Regions from separate parts of the Spirillospora sp. NPDC127506 genome, predicted to be linked through region 2. Evidence: riboswitches for the same ligand, from Rfam matches in the RefSeq annotation. Region 2 holds a riboswitch; the other holds the start of a gene.

Region 1 (7,168 bases), on a different contig from region 2:
AAGACGGTGAAAGGCCCCGACGCGAACCGACGGGCCACCAGCAGCGCCCACGTGTGGGGCGAGACCACCGACCCGGCCGGCCGGCGGGCCACCGCCCGCATCACCACGGCCAACCCCTACCGCCTCACCATCGACGGCGCCCTCACCGCCGTCACCGACCTCCTCGCCGCCACCGCCCCCCGCCTCGGCGCGCACACGCCCGCGACCCTGTTCGGCGCCGACCTCATCACCCGGCTCCCCGGCAGCGGCCCCCTCACCATCAGCCCGACCGAAGGATCCCTGACGTGACCACCGTCCCCCGCTCCGCGCTCATCACCGGCGCCTCCGCAGGCATCGGCGCGGCGTTCGCCCGCCACCTGGCCGCCCGCGGCTACCAACTCCTGCTGGTCGCCCGCCGCGCCGACCGCCTCCACGAACTCGCCGCCCAGCTCACCGAACAGCACAAGGTCCGATGTGAGGTCTTCGCCGCCGACCTCACCGCCCCCGCCTCCCCCGCAGCGATCCTGCGATACGCCGACGAGCAGGGCCTGAACATTGACGTGCTGATCAACAACGCCGGACTGTCGGGCAAGACAGCGTTCGCCGACACCCCCTGGGACACTCTCGCCGGAGAGATCCAGCTGATGGTGACCGCCCAGACCGAAGTCGTCCACCGCGTCATCCCCGGCATGAAGGAGCGCCGCTGGGGCCGCATCGTCAACCTGTCCTCCGTCGCCGCGTTCGCCCCGCCCGCAGCCAGCCTGCTCTACACCGGCATCAAGTCCTACGTCCTCAACACCTCCCAAGCCCTCGACATGGAGCTCAAACCCCACGGCATCCACGTCACCGCCCTGTGTCCCGGCTTCACCCACACCGAGTTCCACGACGTCATGGGCACCCGCGACAAAGCCAACCACCTGCCCGGCATCCTGTGGCAGCAGCCCGAAGCCGTCGTGGCCGAAGGCTGGAAAGCCGTCCAGAAGGGCAAGCCCGTGTGCGTCCCCGGACTCGTCAACAAGATCTCCGCCGCCGCCATGAAACCCCTGCCCAACCGCCTGGCCTACCTCGCCGGCAAGACCCTCAACCCCTTCAAGAACAGCTGAACCCTTACCTCCGTTCATCCCTGAGGAGTAGGTGCCGGTCACGTTGATGTGGCGGCGGGCGAACGGTTTCGTGGAGGGGCCCGGCCGCCGCGAGTTGACCTTGCGGTGTCGATCGGCTGGGGCGGCCTGTGCTGGTCCGCGGGGGCTCGGTTGACGCGGGTCGTCGAGGGGCGGCAGGGGGGCGGCGGGACGTGTGAACATCCGGTGGGCCGGAGCGGGCGGATGCCGGTCTTCCTGGTCCCGTGTGAACCGGGGGAGTGCCGTGAGGGGCGGCCGAGTTCACTAACGAACGGCTAACAAACGATCAAGAGGCCGGTCCTCCGAGTGGAGGAAACGGCCTCTGAGCTGGTGTTTCTGTGTCGGGACGGCGGGATTTGAACCCACGACCCCTTGACCCCCAGTCAAGTGCGCTGCCAAACTGCGCCACGTCCCGGTGCCCGTCGGAGCGGGCCTGATTACTGTAGCGCAGTCCGCGGGGTCGTGCGTACCGGGTTACGGGCGCGGTGATCTCTGGTAGGCAAGGCGGATGGTGTCTTTGCGGGGCTTGCTCGCCGGGGTCGTGTGCGCCGGGGTGGTGTCCGGGTGCGGGGGAGGGGCGCGGCCGGTGAGCGAGCCGGAGGCGGCGAAAGGGTCGGAGACGCCGGAGGCGCCGAAGGCGACCGAGTCGGCTCGGCCCGTTGTGCGGGTGCCCGCGGGGGTCCGGGCCTCCTATGTGGTGTTCGACCGCAAGGCGCGGCGGGTGGTGCTGGAGCGGGAGGCGCGGCGGACGTTCCGGTCGGCCTCGGTGGTGAAGATCCTCATCGCGCTGGACTACCTGGAGCGGCATCGGGTGTCGGCGGCGGACCGGGAGCTGCTGGTGCCGATGCTCCGGGAGAGCGACGACCGGGCGGCGACGGAGTTCTGGCGGCGGGGCGGGCAGGGGAAGATCATCGAGCGGATGGTGCGGCGGATCGGGCTGGAGGAGACGGCGCCGCCGCCCAGGGAGAAGCCCGGGTTCTGGGGGTATACGGCGCTGAGCGCGCGGGACGTGGTGAAGACCTACCGGTACCTGCTGGAGAAGGCGCCGGGCGCGCACCGGGAGTTCGTGCTCGCGCAGTTGCGGCGGTCGACGCCGTGCGGGAAGGACGGGTTCGACCAGACGTTCGGGATCCCGCGGGCGATCAAGCGGCCGTGGGCCGTGAAGCAGGGGTGGTCGGGGTTCGGGGACGTGCCGGCGGAGCCGTGCGGGAGCGGGGTGCGGCCCGCGGCGTGGCGGCCCGATCTGGGGCTCGGGCGGCCAGTGCTGCACACGACGGGAGTGGTGGGGAACAAGATCGTCGTGGTGCTGACGCTGCAGCCGGCGGGGTCGTCGTTCCGGGCCGCGGCCAAGCGGATCACGGCGCTGACCAGGGACGTCTATCGGGCGGCGTGACGGGCGTCACAGGGTCGGGAAGGGTTCCGTCCGGAGTGGGTCATCGGAAGCGGTGGAGTCCGGGCGGGAACGGAAAACCGGGGCAAAGATATGGACTGTTTACCAGGCTATGGGCGAATAGTCCTTCGCTGGCGTATGTAGCTTTTTTCTCCCAGGGGCAGTGACGCCGAACGGGGGACACAGGGTTGGCGGAACCGGAGGGCACCCAGCCCGGGGTGCACGTTGCGGACCTTGAGGACCTGCGGGGCGCCGCGCACGACCGCGCGGTGCTGTCCGAGGCGCGGGTCGTGCTGGCCCGGCGGCTCGGCGTCCCGCCGGGGGAGGCCCTGCAGCATCTGATCTGGCTCGCGCGCGATCTGGACATCGACCTCGCCGAGGCGGCGGCCGTGCTGGTCAAGGACGGGGGCGGCGGGCCGGTGGGGGCCGTGGTCGCGGACCGGAGGGCGCCGCGGGCCGAGGGCGGCACGGCCGAGCGCCAGGCCGTCCTGTCGGACGCCGAGGACGTCCTGCGCCGGGTGGCGGCCGAGGACACCTCCGGGGACGCCGAGATCCTCGCCGAGGCGGGCGACGATCCGGTGGCGCGGGCGCTCCTGGACGGGACGCTCGACTCCTGCGCCCACCTGGTGCCGGTCAGGGGGCCCGACGGGGCCGTGGCCGACTTCCTCTACGCCGATCTCAACGACGCCACGCGGGACATGTTCGGGCGGGGCCGGGAGGAGCTGACCGGCCGGCGGCTGCTGCGCACGGATCCGGGCGCCGCGCTCAGCGGGCTCTTCGACGAGTACACCAGGGTGCTGGAGACCGGGACGCCGATGGAGCGCCCCTCGTTCATGTACTCCACCGCCCAGGGGGGCCTGTCCAGGTCGTCCCGGATGAGCGTGCGATGCGTCCGGGTGCCGACCGGGGTGTGCGTCACGTGGCGGTACCACTTCGCCGAGGACCGGGTGGCGCGGCGGCTGGAGCGGGTGGAGCGGCTGGCGCTGATCGGGTTCGGCGAGTGGGACCTGGCCACCGGCGAGGCGGACTGGACGCCGCAGATGCGCGCCAACTACGGCCTCGGCCCCGACGACGTGCCGCCGATGCCGCACGACCTGCCGAAGGCCGTGGCGGACGACGACCTCCCGCTGGTGGAGGAGGCCGTCCAGACGATGTTCTCCCGCCGCGAGCCGGTGGAGGCCGAGCACCGGGTGATCGGGCCGGACGGGACGCCGCGGCATCTGTGGCTGTTCGCCGAGCCGGTGCTGGGCGACTCCGGGCTGCCGATCTCGATCAATGTCGTCTCGCAGGACATCACCCGGCGGCGCGGCGTGGAGCGGGCGCTCGCCGAGACCCGCCGGCAGATGCTGAAGCAGCAGGCGCGGACGGCGCAGGAGCGGAAGGTGGCGGTGACGCTGCGCCGCGCGATCCTGCCGGACGAGGACGAGGTGGAGCAGCTGCCGGGCCTCGGCATGGCGGTCCGGAGCCTGGCGGCGGAGAGCACCGCCCGCATCGGCGGGGACTGGTTCGCGACCCGGGCGCTGCCGGACGGCCGGGGGCTGTTCGCCATCGGGGACGCGGCCGGGCACGGGCTCCCGGCGGCGGCGGCGATGGCGCGGACCCGGAACGGGCTGCTCGGCCTCGCCTGCACGGGCGAGCCGGCGGGACGGCTGGTGGACTGGCTGAACGAGCTGGTCGGCACCATGGACCCGCCCGCCACGGGCACGGCGATCGTCGCGCACTTCGACCCGTCCCGCCGGGTGCTGGCGTGGACGTGCGCGGGCCATCCGCCGCCGATCCTGGTGCGGGAGGGCCGGGCGGCGCCGCTGGAGGTGGTCCGCGACCCGATGCTCGGCGCGATGCCCTGGCAGTACACGACGATCACCACCCGCCTGCACCCGGGGGACCTGCTGTTCCTCTACACCGACGGCCTGGTGGAGCGCAGGGACGCGGACCTGGACGAGCGCATCGGCCGCCTCACCGAGATCCTGCAGGACTCCTCGCTGCGCCCGGACCTGGCCCTGGACGAGGTGCTGGCGCGGATGGAGTTCGACCGGGCGGCGGACGACACCACCCTGTTCGCCCTGCTCGTCGAGTGACCGACCCCACGCGCCCGCCCGCGAGGGGCGCCCGTGTGAGGTACGACTCATAGTGACCGGCGGCGAGGGCCGGTGCGCGGCGGTCCGCCGGGCGCCGGCCCTCGCCCGGTGAGCGTTCTTTACCCTTTGCCCATCGGCCGGTAAGTCCCATGGGCAAAGGGCTGAGGGCCGGTCGGGGAAAGATCGGGAACACCCCGGGGCCGGACGCTGTTGGTGAATCCTTGGAAGGGCATTGAGCGGGCATAACCGAGGTTTGTGCCTGGTTTGCTTTTCTTGAGAAGGTTGCTACCTTCTATCCGAATCCCGCAGCGCGCCCCATGCGTTGCCGCCGGCCGCGCCCAGTGCGGCCGATGATCGCGGAGCGGCACCCGCACGCGATGCGCGCCCGACGATGCGCGCCCCCCTCACCGAGACCAGTCGCTGAGGCAAATCCGAATAGTCAGCACCGCGTCCGCGGTGCGAGGCCGAGTCCGTCCCGGTCGCCACGACCGGACGGAGCCGGGGACCCAACGTTCCAGGGGTGAATCGGCGCGTCCAGAGCCGCGCCGTAGGGCTGCTTCCATGCCCGAATCCGTCAGCTAACCCGGTAGGCGCCATGGAAGACAAGGAGATTCCCTGCATGTCCGGTCGTTTCGATCGACTTTCGCTCAACCGCTTCTCGTCCGAGGACAAGGCCGTCGGCGCCGCCGTCGGGGCCGTCCTCGCCGGCGCCGTCGGGCTCGCCGTGCTGAACCCCCTCGCCGGTGGCAGCGCCGCGGCCGACGCGCCCGCCCAGGCCGCCGCCGCGAAGGGCGCCGCCGCCTCGCAGACGTCCGCGAAGACGAGCGCGGCCGAGGCCCGCGAGGCCGGCTACAAGGTGCCGCCGCGCGACGTGAAGCCGTCCGAGGTCATCAAGCTGGCCCAGAAGCAGGTCGGCATCAGCGAGGGCAAGGGCGGTCAGACCAAGTTCCACAAGTGGTACGTCTCGACCCCGCACGCCAAGGCCACCGCCAAGCGCGACGGCGGCTTCTCGGTCAAGGCCTACAACGGCGCCCAGTGGTGCGACATGTTCGTTTCCTGGCTCGGCGCCCAGACCGGCGTGAAGAACATGGGCTGGGACGCCTACACCGTCCAGCACGCCAGCTGGTTCAAGAAGACCGACCGCTGGGGCCACAAGCCCAAGCCGGGCGCCGTCGTGTTCTTCGACTGGCAGAACGGCTCCAAGGGCGGCATCGGTGACATCGACCACGTCGGCCTCGTCGTGAAGGACAACGGCGGCGGCAAGGTCAAGACCATCGAGGGCAACAGCAACAACGAGGTGGAGAAGAAGATCCGCGACAAGTCGCAGATCGTGGGCTACGGCTACCCCGACTACGCCTCCTGACCCTCCCCGCACCCGAAGGCGCCCGGCTCCCCGGCCGGGTGCCTTCGGGCTTTCCGGGCGGTCTGCCCCCATGTCTCCGGTGAAGTCGGGTAATGCGAAGCGTTGACAGCCTTTGATCCCTCTTGGACCTCACTGAGGCTTTCCAGGAAAGGAATCCCTGGCGGACGCGCGTCCGGCCGGCGCCCCGCGGCGCCCGGCTCGGTCCCCGGCGGAACGGGAGGGATGCCCATGCGGCTGCGCCCGGATGTCAGCGTGGTCGTGATCGCCTACAACGACGCCCGGCGGCTTCCCCGGGCGGTCGCCTCGTCGCTGGCGCAGTCGCTCGGCGGCGTGGAGACCGTGATCGTGGACGACGCCAGCACCGACGGCACGGGGGAGGTCGCCGACCGGCTCGCCGCCGCGCATCCGGGACGGGTCCGGGCCGTGCACCTGCCGGCCAACTCCGGCGGCTGCGGCCGTCCCCGCAACACCGGGATCGAGGCGTCGGCCGGGCGCTACCTGATGTTCCTCGACAGCGACGACCTGCTGGACCGGCACGCCTGCCTCAACCTGCTCGCCGCCGCCGAGAGCACCGGCGCCGACCTGGTCTCGGGGCTGTGCGACCGGATCTTCCTGGACGTCCCCGAGGGCGCGAAGGGGCGCATCCGCCCCTGGTATCCGTGGCTCTACCGGAACAGCGCCGTCTACGGGTCCCTGGCCGAGAACCCCGACCTGCTCTACGACACGCTCTCGACCAACAAGGCGTACCGGCGCGGCTTCCTGGAGGAGCACGGGCTGCGGTTCGTCGAGCGGCTGCACTACGAGGACCTGCTGTTCACCGCCGAGGCGTACCTGGCGGCCCGCCGGACCGCGCTGATCCCGCACCGCGTCTACCACTGGCACGTCCGGCAGCGGACGGCGGCGCCGTCGATCTCCAACCGGCGGGCCGAGCTGGCCAACTTCGCCGACCGGCTGGAGATCCACCGGCGCATCGACATGCTGTTCACGCTGCGCGGCGCGCACGAGCTGCGGCGCGCCAAGGACGTGAAGTTCGTCAACCACGACCTGCTGCTCTACCTGCGGGAGCTGCGCGACCGCGACGCCGGCTACCGGGACCGCTTCCTCGATCTCGCGGCCGCGTACCTGGCCGAGCTCGACCCGCGGGTCTTCGAGCTGGCCAACCCGATGCCCGCGATCGCCGCGTACCTGATCCGCGAGGGGGACCACGCGGCCGCGCTCGCCGCCGCCGAGTACCGGC
Region 2 (7,168 bases):
AGCAGGCCCAGTACGGCGCTCCCCAGGAGCAGCAGTACGGCGCCCCGCAGGACCAGTACGGGGCTCCGCAGCAGGACCAGTACGGCGCGCCGCAGCCGGGCCCGGCGGACCACCAGTTCGGCCCGCCGCCCCAGCAGCACGGGCAGCCCCCGCACGGCGCGCCCCCGCACGGCGGGCCGCAGCACGGCGGGCCGCCGCTGCCGCCGCACGGCCGTGAGGCGACGCTGCTGCCGCCCGACCACAACCAGGGCCAGCGTCCCCCCGCCCCCGACAGCACGGCGTTCATGTGCCCGTACTGCGAGGCGGTGCTGAGCAACCCGGGCGCCGCGCAGTGCGACTCGTGCCTGCGCCCCCTGCCCAAGCAGGGCACGCCCGTCCTGCGGGTGCAGTTCCCCACGGGCGAGCTGAAGGTGTCCGTCGGCCAGCACCTGGTGCTCGGCCGGGACGCGGGCCAGTCGCCGGTGGCCGCCACGTTCACGCAGTACGACAACGTGTCGCGGCGCCACTCGACGGTCTGGCTCGACCCGTCCGGCACGGCCTGGGTGCGGGACGAGGGCTCCACCAACGGGACGTTCGTCAACGGCGAGCGGCTCCCCCGCGGCGTGGAGGCGCCTCTCCGCGACGGCGACCAGCTCCGCCTGGCCGCCGACGTGACGGGGACCGTCCAGCTGAAGTGACCCGCATGCAAGGAGGCGGCCCCGCGGTTCTCGGAACCGCGGGGCCGCCTCCTTCGCGCTCAGGCCGCTCGCCGGCGGGTCAGCCGGCGCGCTTGGTGCGGGCGCGCATGCGCTCGCGCTCCTTGGCGTCCAGCACGACCTTGCGGATGCGGACGTTCGCGGGCGTCACCTCGACGCACTCGTCCTCGCGGCAGAACTCCAGCGCCTCCTCCAGCGACAGGATCCGCGGCGGGGTGAGCCGCTCCAGCTCGTCGCCGGTGGACGACCGCATGTTCGTGAGCTTCTTCTCCTTGGTGATGTTGACGTCCATGTCGTCGGCACGGGAGTTCTCCCCGACGATCATGCCCTCGTACACCTCGGTGCCCGGCCCGACGAAGAACGTGCCGCGCTCCTGCAGGTTCGTGATCGCGTAGGCGGTGGCGGCGCCCGCGCGGTCGGCGACCAGCGACCCGGACGGGCGGGTGCGCAGCTCGCCGAACCAGGGCTCGTAGCCCTCGAAGACGTGGTGCGCCATGCCGGTGCCGCGCGTCTCGGTCATGAACTCGGTGCGGAACCCGATCAGGCCGCGCGCCGGGACGAGGAACTCCATCCGGACCCAGCCGGTGCCGTGGTTCGTCATGTGCTCCATGCGGCCCTTGCGGACGGCCATGAGCTGCGTGACGGCGCCGAGGTGCTCCTCGGGGATGTCGACGGTGAGCCGCTCGACCGGCTCGTGCTTCCGGCCGTCGATGGTCTTCGCGACGACCTGCGGCTTGCCGACGGTCAGCTCGTAGCCCTCGCGGCGCATGTTCTCGACGAGGATCGCGAGGGCCAGCTCGCCGCGGCCCTGCACCTCCCACGCGTCCGGGCGCTCGGTCGGCAGCACCCTGATCGACACGTTGCCGACCAGCTCGCGGTCGAGGCGGTCCTTGACCATGCGGGCGGTGACCTTGGTGCCCTTCTCGCGGCCGGCCATCGGCCCGGTGTTGGTGCCGATGGTCATGGAGATCGCGGGCTCGTCCACGGTGATCAGCGGCAGCGGGCGCGGGTCGTCGGGGTCGGCGATGGTGTCGCCGATCATGATCTCCGGGATGCCGGCGATCGCGATGATGTCGCCCGGCCCCGCGTCGTCGGCGGGCTTGCGGGTGAGCGCGTCCGTCATCAGCAGCTCGGTGATCTTGACGCGCTCGATGCTGCCGTCGTGCCGGCACCAGGCGACCTGCTGGCCCTTCTTGATCGTCCCGGCGTGGACGCGGCACAGCGCGATCCGGCCGAGGTAGCTGGAGGCGTCCAGGTTCGTCACGTGCGCCTGCAGCGGCGCGTCCGGGTCGTAGGACGGCGCCGGGATCGTCTCGGTGATGACCTGGAACAGCGGCTCCAGGTCGGCGCTGGCGGGCATCTCCCCGTCGGCGGGCTTGTCGAGCGACGCCCGCCCGGCCCGGCCGGACGCGTACACGATCGGGAAGTCGATCTGGTCCTCGTCGGCGTCGAGGTCCATGAACAGCTCGTACGTCTCGTCCACGACCTCGTCGATGCGGGCGTCGGGACGGTCGGTCTTGTTCACGACGAGGATCACCGGGAGCCGCGCGGCGAGCGCCTTGCGCAGCACGAACCGGGTCTGCGGGAGCGGCCCCTCGCTGGCGTCCACCAGCAGGACGACGCCGTCCACCATGGACAGCCCGCGCTCGACCTCGCCGCCGAAGTCGGCGTGGCCCGGGGTGTCGATGATGTTGATCGTCAGCCCGTTGTGCCGGACGGCGGTGTTCTTCGCGAGGATCGTGATGCCCTTCTCGCGCTCCAGGTCGTTGGAGTCCATGACCCGGTCGTCGACGTCCTGGTTCTCGCGGAAGGCCCCGGACTGCCAGAGCATTGCGTCGACCAGCGTCGTCTTCCCGTGGTCGACGTGGGCGACGATCGCTACGTTCCGGAGGTCGTCGCGGGTGGAGATGGGCATGCGGGTTACCTTGCGTGAGGTTTCAGGAGAGTCGCCGCAGAAAAGCGGCAGCACTCCATTCTACGCGCCGCGGTGCCCGGCCCATCCCGGCCGCGTCCTCCCACCCTTCACACGCGGTCACACGCGCCCCGATTCGCCAACTTTGCTCATCCTTTGTAATCTGCCCGAGATCCGGTCGTCCGGAGCCCCACTCCCCGGGGCTGCGACCGGCACGCCGAATCTCCCGCCCGCCGGGAGAACCGGGGACCCAACCCTCGGGGTGAATCGACGCGCCGCAGGGCGGTGCGCCGTAGGGCGACTCCTGGCCCGAACCCGTCAGCTAACCCGGTAGGCGCGTGAGGAGAGGAGAACACCGGCTTGGCACCGGACCCCCGCCGGCGGCGGCGCTTCGCGCCCGCCGCCACCGCCGCCCTGCTCCTGATCGGCCTCGGCGCCACCGCCCCCGTCGCCGCCCACGCCGCGCCGCCGCTCCGCCTGGCCGCCGCCGCGACCGCGCCCAGCCCGACGCCGACGACGGAGAAGGGCCTGCGCAAGAGCCTCAAGGCGCTGAACGAAGAGGCCGAGATCCTCACCGAGAAGTACAACAAGGCCCGGGTGGACCTGAAGGCGGCGCAGAAGGCCGAGCAGGACGCCGCCAAGAACGCGCAGGTGCTGCGCGCCCAGGCCGGCCCGGCCCGCGAGCAGCTCGGGCGGATGGCCGCCGCCACCTACATGGCCGGCGCCCCCGACGCGATCTTCGGCTCCGACGGCTCCGCCGAGGGGCTGACCGAGCGCGCCTACCTCACCCAGAACCAGGCCGCCGCCGTCAAGGCCCTGCAGAAGCAGATCCAGCGGGCCGACGCCGCCCAGCGCACCGCGGAGGCCAAGACCGCGCAGGTCAAGAAGGCGTGGGAGGACGCCAAGAAGGCGCGCGCGCAGGCCAAGGCCAAGGTCACCGAGGTGATGAAGCGCCTCGACAAGCTCTCCACCACGCACGCCCGCGACCCGCGCACCGGCCTCACCGCCAGCATCAAGGGCTCGGGCCTGCCCGCCAAGATGGCCCGCAAGGCCTACAGCAAGATCGGCTCCCCCTACGTGTGGGCGGCCGCCGGCCCGAACAGCTTCGACTGCTCCGGCCTCGTCGTGTGGGCCTACGCCCAGGTCGGCAAGCCCGGCCTGCCCCACTACACCGGCGACCTCTACCAGCTGGGCACGAAGGTGCCGCGCAGCCAGCTGCGCTCCGGGGACCTCGTGTACTTCGGCAGCAACCTGCACCACATGGGGATCTACCTGAGCGACGGCAAGTTCCTGCACGCTCCGCAGACCGGCGACGTGGTGAAGATCTCCAAGCTGTCGGACCGCTCCGACTACGCGGGCGCCAACCGCATCTCCTGACGGGCGCGGCGCCCCCACGGATGTCGGGGGCTTCCTGCGGCGCGGCGGGAAGCCCCCGAACTCATCCGCGCGATCCGACGCCCGGAGGGCGGCCGGGCCTCAGCTGAAGTGCTCCCGGGCGAGCAGGTCGATCACCGGGCGGTCGCCGGGGAGCCAGTCGACGTCGTAGAGCTCCGGCGGGGTCAGCCAGCGGAGGGCCAGGTGCTCCAGGGCCCGGGGCTCGCCCTCGATGATCTCGGCGGTCCAGACGCGCAGCAGCGCCCGCTCGCTGAGCGTCCAGTCGCCGCCGACGCGGCGGCCGAGCCGGATCTTGATCGCCAGTTCCTCGTCGCACTCGCGGACCAGCGCGTCCTCGTCGGACTCGCCCGGGTCGACCTTCCCGCCCGGCAGTTCCCAGCCGCCCGCCATGTGCGGCGGTTCGGCCCGCTGCGCGCTCAGCAGGCGCCCGCCGGCGATGATCGCCGCGCCCACGACCACGAGAGCGATGGCCATCAGCCCCTCTCCGTCATGGCGGCCTCCGGCCTGCCGCCGTCCCGTGCGGCGCCGACCAGCCGCGTCGCCTCCCGGACGATCTCCTCCAGGTGGCCGCCGTGCGCGCCGCGCCAGTAGACCTGCCCGCAGCCGGCGCAGCGGCCGTAGACGTCGTAGCTGCGGCGCGTCCCGGCTTCGAGGTCGCCCTCGACCTCGCGCTTGTCGACCGGGACGAGCTCGCCGTTGCAGGCGGTGCACCGCGTCCAGGGGCGCAGGACGGGCGCGAACCGGTCGAGGAGGTCGCGGAGCTGGTCGTCGGGCCGGGAGCCGCGGACGTAGGCGCCCGCCCAGAGGGCGCGGCGGCGGAGGAGGCCGCGGTCCTGGGTGAGCAGGACGCGGCGCTCCTCGTTGGCCTGGACGACCAGCGCCGGATCGTCCATGTCGTTGTGGTAGGCGGTGTCGAGGCCGAGGAGGCGCATGCGGCGCGCGAGCGTGCCGAGGTGGACGTCCAGCAGGAAGCGCGGTGCGTCCTGGCCCGGCTCCAGCGGGACGGGCTGGGGGCGCGGCACCGCCGCCACGTGCACCTCGTCGCCGGGGCGCGGGCGGGTGGACGGCTCCGCGGGTTCGCCGCCGATGGTCATCGGGCCCGCCTCGGTGAGCGGCACCCCGAGCGACTCGACGAGGTGACCCAGCGTCGACGTCCCGTCGCAGGGCACCTGGTTCACGCTCTTGCGCCGGGTGGCGGGCAGGAACATCAGCAGTTCGTCCGCGACGCGGACGGTCATCTCGGGCTCCACGCCGATCAGCATGCCACGCGCCCCCGGCTTTCCCGTGCGATTATCGGCGGGTCAGGCGCGCGGCGGACTCCGAGAGGGAGTCCAGCAGGGCCGGGACGTCGTGGCCGCCGAGCACTCCCCCGCGCTTGACGACCCGGCCGCCCACGAGGACGGTGTCGACGTTGCGGGTGTCCGCCGACAGGACCACCGCCGCGATGGGGTCGTGGGCCGCGGCGGTGCCGGTGTCGACGCTGAGGACGAGGATGTCGGCGTGTTTGCCGGGGGTCAGCGACCCGGTGACGTCCGCCAGGCCGGCGACCTCGGCCCCTTCGATGGTGGCCATGCGCAGCGCGTCCGCGGCGGTGAACCCCAGGCCCGCGCCGCCGGGGCGTCCCCGCTCCAGGAAGTAGGCGGCCCGCATGATGCTGAACATGTCGCCCGGCCCGCTCGCGACCGTGTCGGCGCCGAGGCCCGTGGGGACGCCCGCGTTCCGGGCCCGTCCGGTGGGCGGGGGGCCGATGCCGAGCGCCGCCTCGATCGCGGGTGCGACGGACACGGTCCCGCCGCTGCCGGCGATCCGCTCGAACTCCTCGCCGGTGTAGTGGTTGGCGTGGACGTAGGTCGTCGGGTGCTTCAGGAGCCCGGCGTCCGCGAGGAAGGCGAGGCCGCGCGCGGCGCTCTCGGGCCCGTGGCCGCCCATGTGGACGGTGACCGGCAGTCCGAGGTCGCGGGCCAGCCGCCACTCGGCCAGCGCCCGCTCCTCACCCGCGATCTCCGGGCCGAGCGCCGCCATCGCCATGGTGAGGGTCCCGGCGGGCGCGTCGAAGTACTCGCCGCGGACGCGGCGGGTCTCGGCGGCCAGCGCGCCGGGGCCGCCGTCGCCGCCGTAGCAGTAGCCGAACACCGCCCTGATGCCCGATGCGCGGAGCGCTTCGACGTTCGCGTCGGTGTGGCCGGGGCTCAGCTGGATGTGCGACCAGTCGACCAGCGTCGTGATGCCGGAGTCGAGGCACTCCAGCACGCCGGCGAGCGTCCCGGCGTACACGTCGTCCGGGCGGTAGCGGGGCGCCAGCTCGCCGAGGACGCGCTCCAGGTAGGCGGGGAGCGTGCCGTCGGGGACGGTCGCGCGGATCCCCGCCTGCCAGGTGTGGCGGTGGGTGTCGACGAAGCCCGGCAGGACGAGCTTCCCCGCCGCCTCGACGACCTCGGCGTCCGGCGGTGCGGCCAGGCCGGGGCCGACCGCGGCGATGCGGCCGTCCTCGACCAGGACGTCGGCCTTCCCGAGCACGGTGGGCGCGGGTGCGGTGTCGATGACGACGCCGTTCCGGAGGAGTACAGTCGGTGTCATGCGAGAAAGCTTAAGGAAAAGCTTTTAAAAAAGCAATATGGCGAGTCAGTATCCTCGGGGACGTGCAGGGAGACGACGGGGAGCGCCGCGACGACGTCGACGCGGTGGCCGCGACGTGGCGGCGGGACGGGCTGTCCGAGCCGCTCATCGCGATGCTGGAGGTCGGCAAGCGGGCCGGACGCATCGCCATGCTCGTCCAGCAGGCCATGCGGCCCGCCCTCGCCGACCTGGGGCTGACCTACGCCGAGTTCGAGGTGCTGACCGTCCTGCGGCGCGAGGGCGAGCCCTACCGGCTGCGGCCCAGCGAGCTGACGCGGTCGGCGTTCCTCACCTCGGGCGGGACGAGCAACGTCCTGCAGCGGCTGCACAGGGTCGGCTACATCGAACGCGAGGCCGACGCGGGCGACGCCCGCAGCCGGTTCGTGCGGCTCACGGCGGACGGGCTGCGGGTCACCGAGCGCGCCCTGAAGGCGGCCGGGGACGCGCACGAGGACGTCATGGCGCGGGTGCCGGAACGGGACGTGCGGGCCGCCGCGGACGCGCTCCGCGAGATCCTGCTGGCGGCCGGCGGCCGGCGGTTCCGCTGACG

The links. Region 2 has a riboswitch for cyclic di-AMP ahead of ABTW95_RS05780 (C40 family peptidase). Riboswitches for the same ligand answer to the same signal wherever they lie in the genome.
Region 1: another riboswitch for cyclic di-AMP. It lies ahead of ABTW95_RS07670 (CHAP domain-containing protein); the one in region 2 lies ahead of ABTW95_RS05780 (C40 family peptidase).

What each region holds. Positions count from the first base shown of each region.
Region 1 is NZ_JBEORG010000005.1:103,355-110,522, reverse strand. It holds gene ABTW95_RS07695 (saccharopine dehydrogenase family protein) at 1-288, shown strand, start outside; gene ABTW95_RS07690 (SDR family NAD(P)-dependent oxidoreductase) at 285-1,082, shown strand; tRNA gene ABTW95_RS07685 (tRNA-Pro) at 1,442-1,515, opposite strand; gene ABTW95_RS07680 (serine hydrolase) at 1,687-2,493, shown strand; gene ABTW95_RS07675 (SpoIIE family protein phosphatase) at 2,709-4,568, shown strand; cyclic di-AMP (ydaO/yuaA leader) riboswitch at 5,039-5,176, shown strand; gene ABTW95_RS07670 (CHAP domain-containing protein) at 5,188-5,931, shown strand; gene ABTW95_RS07665 (bifunctional glycosyltransferase/CDP-glycerol:glycerophosphate glycerophosphotransferase) at 6,160-7,168, shown strand, end outside.
Region 2 is NZ_JBEORG010000003.1:291,997-299,164, forward strand. It holds gene ABTW95_RS05770 (FHA domain-containing protein) at 1-677, shown strand, start outside; gene typA (translational GTPase TypA) at 757-2,610, opposite strand; cyclic di-AMP (ydaO/yuaA leader) riboswitch at 2,813-2,960, shown strand; gene ABTW95_RS05780 (C40 family peptidase) at 2,968-3,984, shown strand; gene ABTW95_RS05785 ((deoxy)nucleoside triphosphate pyrophosphohydrolase) at 4,084-4,476, opposite strand; gene ABTW95_RS05790 (Mut7-C RNAse domain-containing protein) at 4,476-5,264, opposite strand; gene ABTW95_RS05795 (amidohydrolase family protein) at 5,293-6,579, opposite strand; gene ABTW95_RS05800 (MarR family winged helix-turn-helix transcriptional regulator) at 6,642-7,166, shown strand.